DNA from 2 places in the Archangium sp. Cb G35 genome. Region 1 is predicted to be linked to the other one. Evidence: riboswitches for the same ligand, from Rfam matches in the RefSeq annotation. Region 1 holds a riboswitch; the other holds the start of a gene.
What was found. A riboswitch is a leader RNA that binds a small molecule or an ion and turns the genes downstream of it on or off. The one in region 1 is predicted to bind cobalamin.

Region 1 (5,384 bases):
CTTGATGGCGCCCACGCGGCGGATGTCCAGACGCTGCGACGCGTAGAACTTCAGCGCGTTACCGCCCGTCGTCGTCTCGGGGTTGCCGAACATCACGCCAATCTTCATGCGGATCTGGTTGATGAAGATGACGCACGTCTGGCTCTTGCTGATGGTACCCGTCAGCTTGCGCAGCGCCTGGCTCATCAGACGGGCCTGCACACCCATGTGCGCATCACCCATCTCGCCCTCGAGCTCGGCCTTGGGAACCAGCGCCGCCACCGAGTCCACCACCAGCACGTCGATGGCGCCCGAGCGCACCAGCATCTCGGCGATTTCCAGCGCCTGCTCACCGGTGTCCGGCTGGCTCAGCAGCAGGTCATCGGTGCGCACGCCCAGCTTGCGCGCGTAGCCGATGTCCAGCGCGTGCTCGGCGTCGATGTAGCCGGCCACGCCGCCGCGCTTCTGCGCCTCGGCCACGATGTGAAGGCAGAGGGTCGTCTTACCGGAAGACTCCGGCCCGTAGATCTCGACGATGCGGCCCTTGGGCACACCGCCGACGCCCAGTGCGATGTCGAGCGAGACGCTTCCCGTCGAAATGGCCTGAACATCCCGGACCAGCGGCTCCTCGTTGCCGAGCCGCATGATCGACCCCTTACCGAACTGGCGCTCCACAGCGGACATCGCCAGTTCGATCGCCTTCTCCTTCTCTGGATTCACGGCCATTTCGTCTTGCTCCTTGCGTATGCGGCGAGCCACCCCGGCCCACCTGAACTCGCGTTTAGTATCGCGTAGGGATAACCCTAGTCCATCCCTCTGACATGACCCACGGCGTTCACCGCCGAGGCAGCATGAGGAGCAACCAGGCCAACAGTCCAGCTCCCCCGCTGAGGGCTCCGTAGTAACCCCCGAAGACGCCCAGGTATAGCTGAAGGAGTGACAGGACGAGCAGGCCCAGCAGGCCCGCCCGCTGTGACGCCGAGCGTTCAGGGCCCAACAACGCCGGCACCAGGGACAGCAGCGACAGTCCCCAGAGCAGGACGAGGGGCAGCCCCGGGCCGTCCAGCTCCAGGGACGGTGTATGGGTCAGCACCTGGGCGGCGATGCCCACCGCCATCAGCGCCCCGGCCGCCGTGGGCCTCCAGGGGGAGTCATTAGAGGCTCCATCCTGGCCACGCAGGAAGGCCAGATCCTCCGGGCGGACCTCCAGCGCGTAGGGGAAGCCGAGCCGAGTCAGTGCCTCGGTGGCCGCCGCCCGGCACGCGCGGCCTCCCGTGTCCTCCAGTCCCGCGAGCTGGCCGCTCTCCAGGAGCTGCTCGAGCAGATCCGCCACCTCCCGCGAGCCCCCTCCAGCCGCCAGCGCGTCCAGCAGCTGGTTCAGCACCCCGGCCACCTGGGCGCGATCCGCGTCGCTGGCCGCCATCCGCGCATCCTGGACGAGGGCGAGCACCTGCCCCAGGTCCTCCTCGGGCCCGGCGGGGCTGGCCGGCGCCTCCCAGGGGGCCAGGGAGGGCAGCTCCGCGCTCCCCTCTTCCCCCAATTCGCCCTGGCGGGAACCGGAGCCGGGCGGGCGTGTGTGGGTGCTGTCGGTCACGGCCAGGACTGTAACGACCGGGACCCACTACCTCCAAAGCATCCCGCCCCTCCCCTACCCCGGAGCTTCCGCCACCCGACGCCGGGACCTCCGGCCGCCACCCGGATGACAGCACCCCGCCCTCCGGGGAGGCATGTGGGCATTTCCCGTACCTGAATCAGGGTGGTGACAGAGTAGAATCGCTGACCGTGCAGCCCCCCGGACAGCCCAAGACCGTGGAAATCCCCTCGCGCCGCTTCGGGCGCTATGTGCTCCGCTCGCGCCTGGGCTCGGGGGGAATGGCGGAGGTCTTCCTCGCGGAGGCGAAGGACGAGAAGGGGGCCCCTTTCAAGGTGGCGCTGAAGCTGATGCGCAAGGACGTCACCGCCGAGTCCTTCGCCGACGAGGCGGACCTGATGGGCCTGCTGGAGCACCCCAACCTGGTGCACCGGCTGGAGATTGGAGAGGCCTTCGGGCGCTACTTCATCGCCATGGAGTTCCTGGTGGGTGGAGACCTGGACGGAATGCTCCGGGCGCACGAGCGGCAGGGGCAGCGCATCCCATTGGCCGCGGGCGTCCACGTGTGCATCGAGGTACTGCGGGCACTGGCCTACTTCCACCAGGCGCGCACGCGCACCGGCCGGCCGCTGGAGCTGGTCCACGGGGACGTGAATCCCGCCAACATCTTCTTCTCCGGGCAGTGCGAGGTGAAGCTCGGCGACTTCGGCGTGGCCAAGGCGCGCGGGTTGGACCTGGGCCCGGAGGAAGGCGTGACGGCGGGCAAGCTGCACTACCTGTCGCCGGAGCAGACGCGCGGGGACTCGGTGACGCTGGCCTCGGATCTCTTCTCCATGGGCATCGTCCTGCACGAGCTGGTGCTGGGCTTCCACCCCTTCGAGCGCGGCAGTGACGACCCCGACGTGGTGATGGCGGCCATCCGGTCGGCGAAGCTGAATCTGCCGGACACGTTGGACAAGCGGCTGGCGGCGGTGATGCGCAAGGCGCTGGCACCCGACGTGAACCAGCGCTACCGCACGGCGGGCGAGTTCGCGGGAGCGCTCCTGACGTGGGCCCTGGACACGGGCCAGCCCTTCAGCCCGCGCGAGATCCAGGCGGGGCTGCAACAGGCGCTCTCCCTGGCGCTCTGGGAACGCGAGAAGGGCCACCCAAGGTAGCCCAGAAGTACGATCGCTCGAAGCAGGACACAAGGCCCGGAACGTCGGCCACTGATCCTTTGACAGCATGGGGCACCCCCCTTACGTTGACGCGCGTCGCTGGTGCCCGGGTCTCGGCCCGGGCTTGAAAGGGAATCCGGTGTGAATCCGGAGCTGCCCCGCAGCGGTCAGCGAGAACGAACCCGTCCACGCACACTGGCCGAGAGGCTGGGAAGGGGACGGTTGTAGGCGTCGGCGATGAGCCGGGTGCTCGCGAGCCCGAAGACCTGCCAGCCACCTGCCCCTGGGGAGAAATCCGGGGGTGGATCGACCTGGACGCCTCGTGGGGAGGTGGAAGGTTCCGTGCGCCACGGGTTCCCCGTGCTCGTCCGGCCCGTCCGCTCTCCTCGTGGGGTGCTCCAGTCGCCCGAGGGGGCGAAGGTCGGCCTGGCGAGTCATCGCACGTCGCAATGCGCGACACGGGCAGACCTTTTTCTCCGCGGATCCACACGGTCGCGAACGGAGGAGGAGGAGCATGCTGAACGGAACCCACATCACGTCCACGACACCGCCGCCCACCACCATGAGGGTGCGCAAGCGCAACGGGGTGCTCGAGGGCGCGGACCTGAACAAGATCGTCCGGGCGATCGGCCGCTGTTGCGATGGGCTGCGTCAGGTGGATGCCATCCGCGTGGCGACGAAGACGATCGCCGGCCTCTATGACGGTGCCTCGACGCAGGAGTTGGATCAGCTCTCCATCCAGACCGCGGCCTCGCTGACGCTGGAGGAGCCCGAGTACGCGAAGCTCGCGGCGCGGCTGCTCGCCACGTACATCGACAAGGAGGTCTCCGGTCAGGAGATCCACTCCTTCTCGCAGTCGATCGCCGCCGCGCACCGGCTCGGCCTCGTGAACGAGCGCGTGGCCCGGCTCGTCTCGACGAACGCGCGCAAGCTGAACGACACGATCGACCCTTCGCGCAACCGGCTCTTCGAGTACTTCGGGCTGCGGACGGTCTACGACCGCTACCTGCTCAAGCACCCGACGACGCGCGAGGTGCTGGAGACGCCGCAGCACTTCTTCATGCGCATCGCGGTGGCGCTCGGGGAGACGGTGCCCGAGGCGCTGGAGCTCTACCGGCTCTTCTCGATGCTCGAGTACGTGCCGAGTTCCCCCACGCTCTTCAACTCGGGCACGTGCCACGAGCAGCTCTCGTCGTGCTTCCTGCTGGACTCGCCCGGGGACGAGCTGGAGAGCATCTACCAGCGGTACACGGACGTGGCGATGCTCTCGAAGTTCTCGGGAGGCATCGGGCTGGCGTACCACCGGGTGCGTTCGCGCGGCTCGCTGATCGGGAGCACGAACGGGCACAGCAACGGCATCGTCCCGTGGCTGAAGACGCTGGACGCGTCGGTGGCGGCGGTGAACCAGGGCGGGAAGCGCAAGGGCGCGGCCTGCGTGTACCTGGAGACGTGGCACGCGGACCTGGAGGAGTTCCTCGAGCTGCGTGACAACACGGGCGACGAGGCGCGGCGCACGCACAACCTGAACCTCGCCAACTGGATCCCCGACCTCTTCATGAAGCGCGTCGAGGCGGATGGGAAGTGGTCCCTCTTCGACCCGAAGGGGGTGCCGCACCTCACGGACCTGTACGGCGAGGAGTTCGATCGCGCCTACGAGGAAGCGGAGCGGCAGGGCCTCGCGGCGAAGACGCTGAAGGCGCGCGAGCTCTACGCACGAATGATGCGGACGCTGGCGCAGACCGGGAACGGCTGGATGACGTTCAAGGACAAGTCGAACCGGGCCTGCAACCAGACGGCGCTGCCGGGCCGGGTCGTCCACCTGTCGAATCTCTGCACGGAGATTCTCGAGGTGACGTCGCGGGACGAGACGGCCGTGTGCAACCTCGGCTCCATCAACCTCTCGCGGCACACGTCGGTGGACGAGAGCGGCCGGGTGTCCTTCGACTGGGAGAAGCTGGGGCGGACGGTGCGGACGGCGGTGCGGCAGTTGGATCGGGTGATCGACCTGAACTACTACCCCATCCCCTCGGCGAAGGGCTCGAACCTCCGCTGGCGCCCGGTGGGCCTGGGCGTCATGGGCCTGCAGGACGTGTTCTTCCAGATGCGCCTGCCCTTCGACAGCGCCGAGGCGCGGGCCGTGTCGCGGAAGATCTCCGAGGAGATCTACTTCCACGCGCTCTCCGCCTCGACGGACCTGGCGGCCGAGCACGGAGCCCACCCGGCCTTCTCCGAGACGCGGGCGGCGCGCGGCGAGCTCCAGTTCGACGCGTGGAACGTGGTCCCCGAGGACACGGCGCGCTGGGACGCGCTGCGTGCCCGCGTGAAGCAGGTGGGCCTGCGCAACTCGCTGCTGATCGCGATCGCCCCCACGGCGACCATCGCGTCCATCGCGGGCTGCTACGAGTGCATCGAGCCGCAGGTGTCCAACCTCTTCAAGCGCGAGACGCTCTCGGGAGACTTCCTCCAGGTCAACCGCTACCTCGTCGAGGAGCTGAAGACGCTCGGCATGTGGAACGAGGACATGCGGGCCCGCATCAAGCTGGCGGAGGGCTCCATCCAGTCGCTCGAGGAGATTCCGGCGAATGTGCGAGCCATCTACCGCACGGCGTGGGAACTGCCGATGCGCTCGCTCATCGACATGGCGGCGGACCGGGGTG
Region 2 (5,384 bases), on a different contig from region 1:
GACATCACCGACGAGGGAGGGCCCACGGCTGCGCGGACAAGCGAGGATGGGGGGCTCGGCACCGGGGCCCAGCCCGCGCCGCTCCACGAGCGAGTCACCCACCACCTCGACGACGAAGACGCGGCCGCCGTTGTTATCGCCCACGTAGGCGCGGCTGCCCACCACGGAGAAACGGCCCGCGGACGGGAGCGGGCACGAGGTCCCCGCCGGGCACCGCAGCGCGAGCGAGGCCACCACGCGGCCGTCCGTGCCGAGCAACACCAGGCCCGTGCCCTGAACGTCGATGAGGTTGAAGTTGCGGTCATAGACGCCCGCGCCGCCGCAGCTCACGAGCAGCCGCTCGCCCACGGGGACGAGCCAGAACGGGTTGAGGCAGTCCGTGCCGAGCTCGATGGGCTCCACCACTCCGGTGGCGGGGTCGATGCGGGCCAGGAACCCGGGGCCTCCGACGGAGAAGTCCCGGGTGTCCAGGTTGCCGAGCGCGGCGTACACCCGGCCCTGGTGCACGGCGATGCCCGCGGGCGAGGGAGCGGTGGTGCGGCCCGGGAAGGGCTTCAGGGCCTCGCCCGTGGGCAACTGGAAGGTGTTCGTGATGGTGGGCGCGGTGGGGTCGGCCACCGAGACCCGGACCACCTTGCCACCCGCGGACGCATCCGTCTGCAGGTTGCCCAGCAGCGTGACATAGACGTCCGAGCCCTCCAGCACGAAGCCATACGGGTTGGTGTTCGCGCCGAAGTTCACGCTGCCCACGTCGGTGAGCGGGATGCCGTTGGGGAAGCGAGGGCCCGTACCACCGGCGGGCTCCCCATCGCGCCGGAGCACCTGCAACGTGTTGCTGGTGGAGTTGAGGACGAAGACGTAGGGCTCGCGCACGAGGAGGTGGTTGGGAACCAGACCCGTGGCGTTCCAGGCGGGCAGCTCACCATAGCCGGAGAGCCAGGCCTGGCGCAGCCGCATGGACGCATCCAGAACCAGCAACACGTCCTGCATGCGCGCGACGGTCTGGGGACTGGTCCCCACCGCCACCGAGGGCCCCTTCACGTCCGGCCCGGCCTGGATGCCCACCACCTGCCCGGTGTTGAAGCACGCGGCGATGACGTCATAGGTGCAGGTGCCGCCCCGGCAGCTCCGCGAGTCCGCGCACACGTTGCCGCAGGCACCGCAGTGGAAGGCATCCGTGTCCAGGTCCACGCACGAGCGGTCACAGCGCTCGGAAGCCGCCAGCGAACAGGCCGCCTTGCACTGCCCCTGCTCGCACACCTGGTCCGGAGCGCAGGCCGTGCCCCCCTCACCCGCGCAGCCGCCACAATGAGCGGGGTCCGACGCGGTGACGACACACTCGCCTCCGCACGACGTAGCGCCCGAGCGGCACTGACAGCCGCCCTCGACACACACTTCCGTGGAGGAGCAGGCCACGCCACAGGCTCCACAATGAGACGAGGTGCTGGAGAGGTCCACGCACGTATCGCCGCAGCGCGTCTGCCCCTCGGAACACAAAGCCCCTTCGTCCGGACACCCCATCAACAACAGGGACAGTGTCACCAGGAGCAGCGCCGTGGATGCCCCCTCTCCCCCTGGGAGAGGGCTGGGGTGAGGGTCTTTGATCATGGTGTCTCCGTCCCAGAGAAGTTCCCGGCCACCGACAGGTACACGGCGCGGCCGGGGAGCGGGTAGCCGACGAAGTCCTCGGCGCGTGCGTCGAAGAGGTTCTTCACCTCGCAGGAGACCGTGAGCTCCGGGCGCGAGCCGAAGGTGCTGGCCAATCCGGCATGGACGAAGGCGCGCCCGGGCAGCGACATCGAGCCATCCCGGGTGAGCGCATGGGCCGACTGGGCCACCACCTCCATGCGCCCCGTGAGCCACCGGGGCCCGCCCATCACCCGGGCCGCCAGCTTGTGCCGGGGCCGGTAGGGCAGCTCGCGCAGGTAGAAGCGCTCATCCCGCTGCAGGTCACTCGACACGGTGAGCGTGTAGCTGAAGGCGCCGGAGAGCAACGGATGCGGACGCCACTCGCCCTCGGCCTCGAGCCCCACCACCCGCGCGCTGGCGAAGTTGTACGGCCTGGCGGCGCCGGGCGGGTAGGCCTCGTAGGAGATGAGATCCTCGTAGAGGCTCGCGAAGCCGCCCACCGAGGCGAAGGACTCGTCCGAGCGGTGCACCACCGCCGCGTCCGCGTACAGGGCGCTCTCGGGGCGCAGGTCCGGGTTGGGCAGCAGCGTGCCCTGACGCACGTACAGCTCCAGGAACGAGGGAGCACGGTGGGCCCGTCCGGCGTTGGCGCGCAGCTCGAAGTCCGCGGGCAGCTCCACGGTGACCCCCACCTTCGGGGACAGCAGCGTGTACGGGCCCGCACGATCCACGCGCAGCGAGGGCGCGATGGTGAGCTGCCCGTCCCACAGCAGCACCTCGTCCATCGCCATCACACTCGCGCGCAGCCACGACGGGTCACCCCCGGAGGCCTCGTTCGTGTCGGCGGCGGTCACGGACTCACCGCCCACGCTCAGCACCGCGGACAGCGCGTGCCACCCGCCCAGCAGCACCTGCCCCTCCAGCTCCACCCCGCCCAGCTGCTGCACCTGCGGCTCCGACTGGCTCCACGAGCCACCCGCCAACGCGATCCGGTCCCGGCGGTAGTACGCACGCGCGTTCGTCCGCACGCCACCCGGCAACGTGCCCATCACCCGCAGGCTCGCCGAGCCACGTCCTCCCGACTGCCGCGCATCCACGCTCGGGTTCTGCGAGGTGCCCGCGAGGCCCCGCTCGTCGAAGGACAGCTCCCCCAACAGGTCCGCGGAGAACCCTCCGCCCAGCTCGCGCCGCAGCCGCAGCAGGCCCCCTGCCCCGCGTGCGTCGTTGTTGGTGCGCCGCTCCTCGACGAGCGCATCACCGGGCAGCGTGGGGCTCGGATCGAAGAGGTACGGGAAGCGCCCGCTGGAAGTGCCTCCGTGGACGAGCACCAGCGCCTCGCCGCCCGCCAGCGGCCCCGAGGCGGACAGCCACCCGAGCGCCGTGTCCCAGCTCCCGTACGAGAGCTCACCCGCCACGCGTGCCTCCGCACCGGGACGGCGGGTGATGATGTTGACGACGCCGCCCAGGCCTCCCGAGCCGTAGCGTGCCCCCGCGCCGCCGCGCAGTACCTCGAAGCGCTCGGCCATGGCCGCGGGCACGCGCGACAGGTCCGCGATGCCCCCGGGCCCATTGAGCGGAACACCATCGAGCAGCACCAGCGTCGCGTTGGAGGACGCACCCCGCACCACGAGGCTCTTGCTCTGCCCGTAGCCGCCCACGTCCTGCAGCGTGACGCCTGGAGCGGTGGACAGCATCGCCGCGGTGTCCCGGGCCGCGCCGCCGAACTCGTCCACCTGAATGACGGTGAGGGCACCGCTCGGGTCCCTCCGTGACGCAGAGTCCGGGGACGCGGGAGCCTCGGACGTCTCCACCACCTGCACGGTGGGAACGCGGAAGGGCTCGCCCCCGGGCGCGTCCGGGGCCGGAGTGGCCGGAGTCTCCTGGGGAGGCGGCGCCGCCTGCTGCGCAAGCGCGGAACCGCTCGTGCTGAGCGCCAGGCAGAGCAACCGCCCGGCGAGGTGCGACCGCCGCATGACCCCGCCTTCCGCTCTCTCCGTCGAAGAGAGAAGGCCAACGCGGGCAGCTCGCGCCCACACCCCTGGGCAGGTCTCCTGGCTTCCGGGCTCTGGCCGAGACGCACGCCGCGTCTCCCAGAAGGGCTCCTCCACCTTCCCCTGGCCCCAAGGCCGGAGTGGCGACTGCCGAGGACCCCTGCCCTGACCTCAGGGCTGCCCGATCACAGTGGCGGGACCGCGCCGGACTCGCACCGGCTTCCCTCTTGAAGGCCCGGCATGGGCACCCAAGGGCAGGCCCTTCCTAGGGGCTCAACCCCCGCGCGTCAAGCCACCCTCGGTGACGTGCGGGGTCGCCCGGGCTCCGCGGGAGTGGCGCGCCAGCCAGTCGAGGATGAACTGATTGAAGGCGGAGAAGTCGACGAAGGTGGCCAGCACGTCGCCGAAGCGCAGCGAGGCCCGGTCGAACAACGGCGTGGGCCGGCCAGGAATCAACAGCGTGCCGTTGTGCCAGGTGCCGTTGTGGCTCCCGTCATCGGCGACGTACCAGACGCCCGTGTGCTTCTCCTCGCTGAAGGTGGCGTGTACCCGCGAGACCGTGGGGTCCTCGACGACGATGTCGTTGTCCGGTGTACGTCCCAGCGTGATGCCCGGAACCGGCGAGGTGAGGCCCTGTGGACGCTTGCGCACCTCGAGCACGAGGGGCTCGGCGAGCGTGGGCCGGCGCAGCGAGAGGCCCGTCATGGTGCTTCGGGTGAACAGGGGACGCACTCCCATGGGAGGCGCCTCCCACACCAGCACCGGCCAGCGCACGGCGTGTCGCACCGAGTGCGGGTCATCGAGGAACTGAGAAGCGAGGGCGGAGAACTTCAGATGCACGGGACTGCCCTCCAGCACGCGAGGGGATACGGGAGAGGGTGTGCATGGAGGGTGATCCGAGCCAGTCCCCCCTCGGCCGGTGAACACGAGCGGGACAGTCACGCTGGAAGTGCGCGCCCGTCCCGTACTTCGGACACATGAGGCGTTGCTGTACGCCTCGCGCGAGCGCGCTCCGAGGAAAACACCGCTGGCACGGCATCTGCTCTGTGCAGCGGACAACCGCGCCATGGAGGCGCGAAGGAGAAGGACAAAGGTGGTCGAGATGCTGACGGCGGGGAAGCGGTTGGCGGTGTTCTCCATCCGCGAGGGCAAGGGCGGGAGCATCTGGGTGCGGGCGGGGAGCGCGTTCGTGAACAAGGACGGCTCGCTCAACGTGCTGCTGGATGTGTTGCCGCTGGACGGGAAGCTGCACGTGCGCGAGGCGGGGGACAAGAAGGACACGATGCAGGCGGGGGGTGGTGGGCGCTACGGCCTGGACGGCGGGCTGGACTCGCTGCCGGTGGGAGGCCACTCGTGAGCGGACGGGTGATGTGGGTGGCCGCGGTGCTCGGGCTGTTGTGGCTGGGGCCCGGGAGCGCGCAGGCCGCTCAGGCGAAGACACGGACGCAGTACACGGGGGTGGTGAACCTCAACGAGGCGACGGTGGCGCAGTTGGATCTGCTGCCGGGCGTGGGCGAGAAGGCCGCGCAGCGCATCGTCACCTGGCGCGGGAAGCGGGCGTTCAAGCGCATCGAGGAACTGGTGCGGGTGAAGGGCTTCGGCAAGAAGCAGTTCCTGAAGCTCAAGCCGTACCTGACGCTGCAGGGCCCGACGACGCTGAAGGTGGAGAAGGTGCCGGTGCGGGCCGACGAGGTCCGCATCACCGGCTCCGTGGCGAAGCACTGAGGGTACGGAGAGAGAGGGTGCCCGTCCCCCGGGCATCCT

Region 2: another riboswitch for cobalamin. It lies ahead of BO221_RS36305 (TonB-dependent siderophore receptor); the one in region 1 lies ahead of BO221_RS18315 (ribonucleoside-diphosphate reductase subunit alpha).

What each region holds. Positions count from the first base shown of each region.
Region 1 covers NZ_MPOI01000005.1:504,831-510,214, reverse strand. Annotated here, with positions in the region: gene recA (recombinase RecA) at 1-705, opposite strand, end outside; gene BO221_RS57355 (hypothetical protein) at 815-1,573, opposite strand; gene BO221_RS18320 (serine/threonine-protein kinase) at 1,762-2,727, shown strand; cobalamin riboswitch at 2,811-3,016, shown strand; gene BO221_RS18315 (ribonucleoside-diphosphate reductase subunit alpha) at 3,242-5,384, shown strand, end outside.
Region 2 covers NZ_MPOI01000013.1:371,246-376,629, reverse strand. Annotated here, with positions in the region: gene BO221_RS36310 (MXAN_6577-like cysteine-rich protein) at 1-1,608, opposite strand, end outside; gene BO221_RS36305 (TonB-dependent siderophore receptor) at 1,605-3,602, opposite strand; cobalamin riboswitch at 3,653-3,887, opposite strand; gene BO221_RS55075 (FHA domain-containing protein) at 3,894-4,460, opposite strand; gene BO221_RS36295 (hypothetical protein) at 4,723-4,977, shown strand; gene BO221_RS36290 (helix-hairpin-helix domain-containing protein) at 4,974-5,345, shown strand.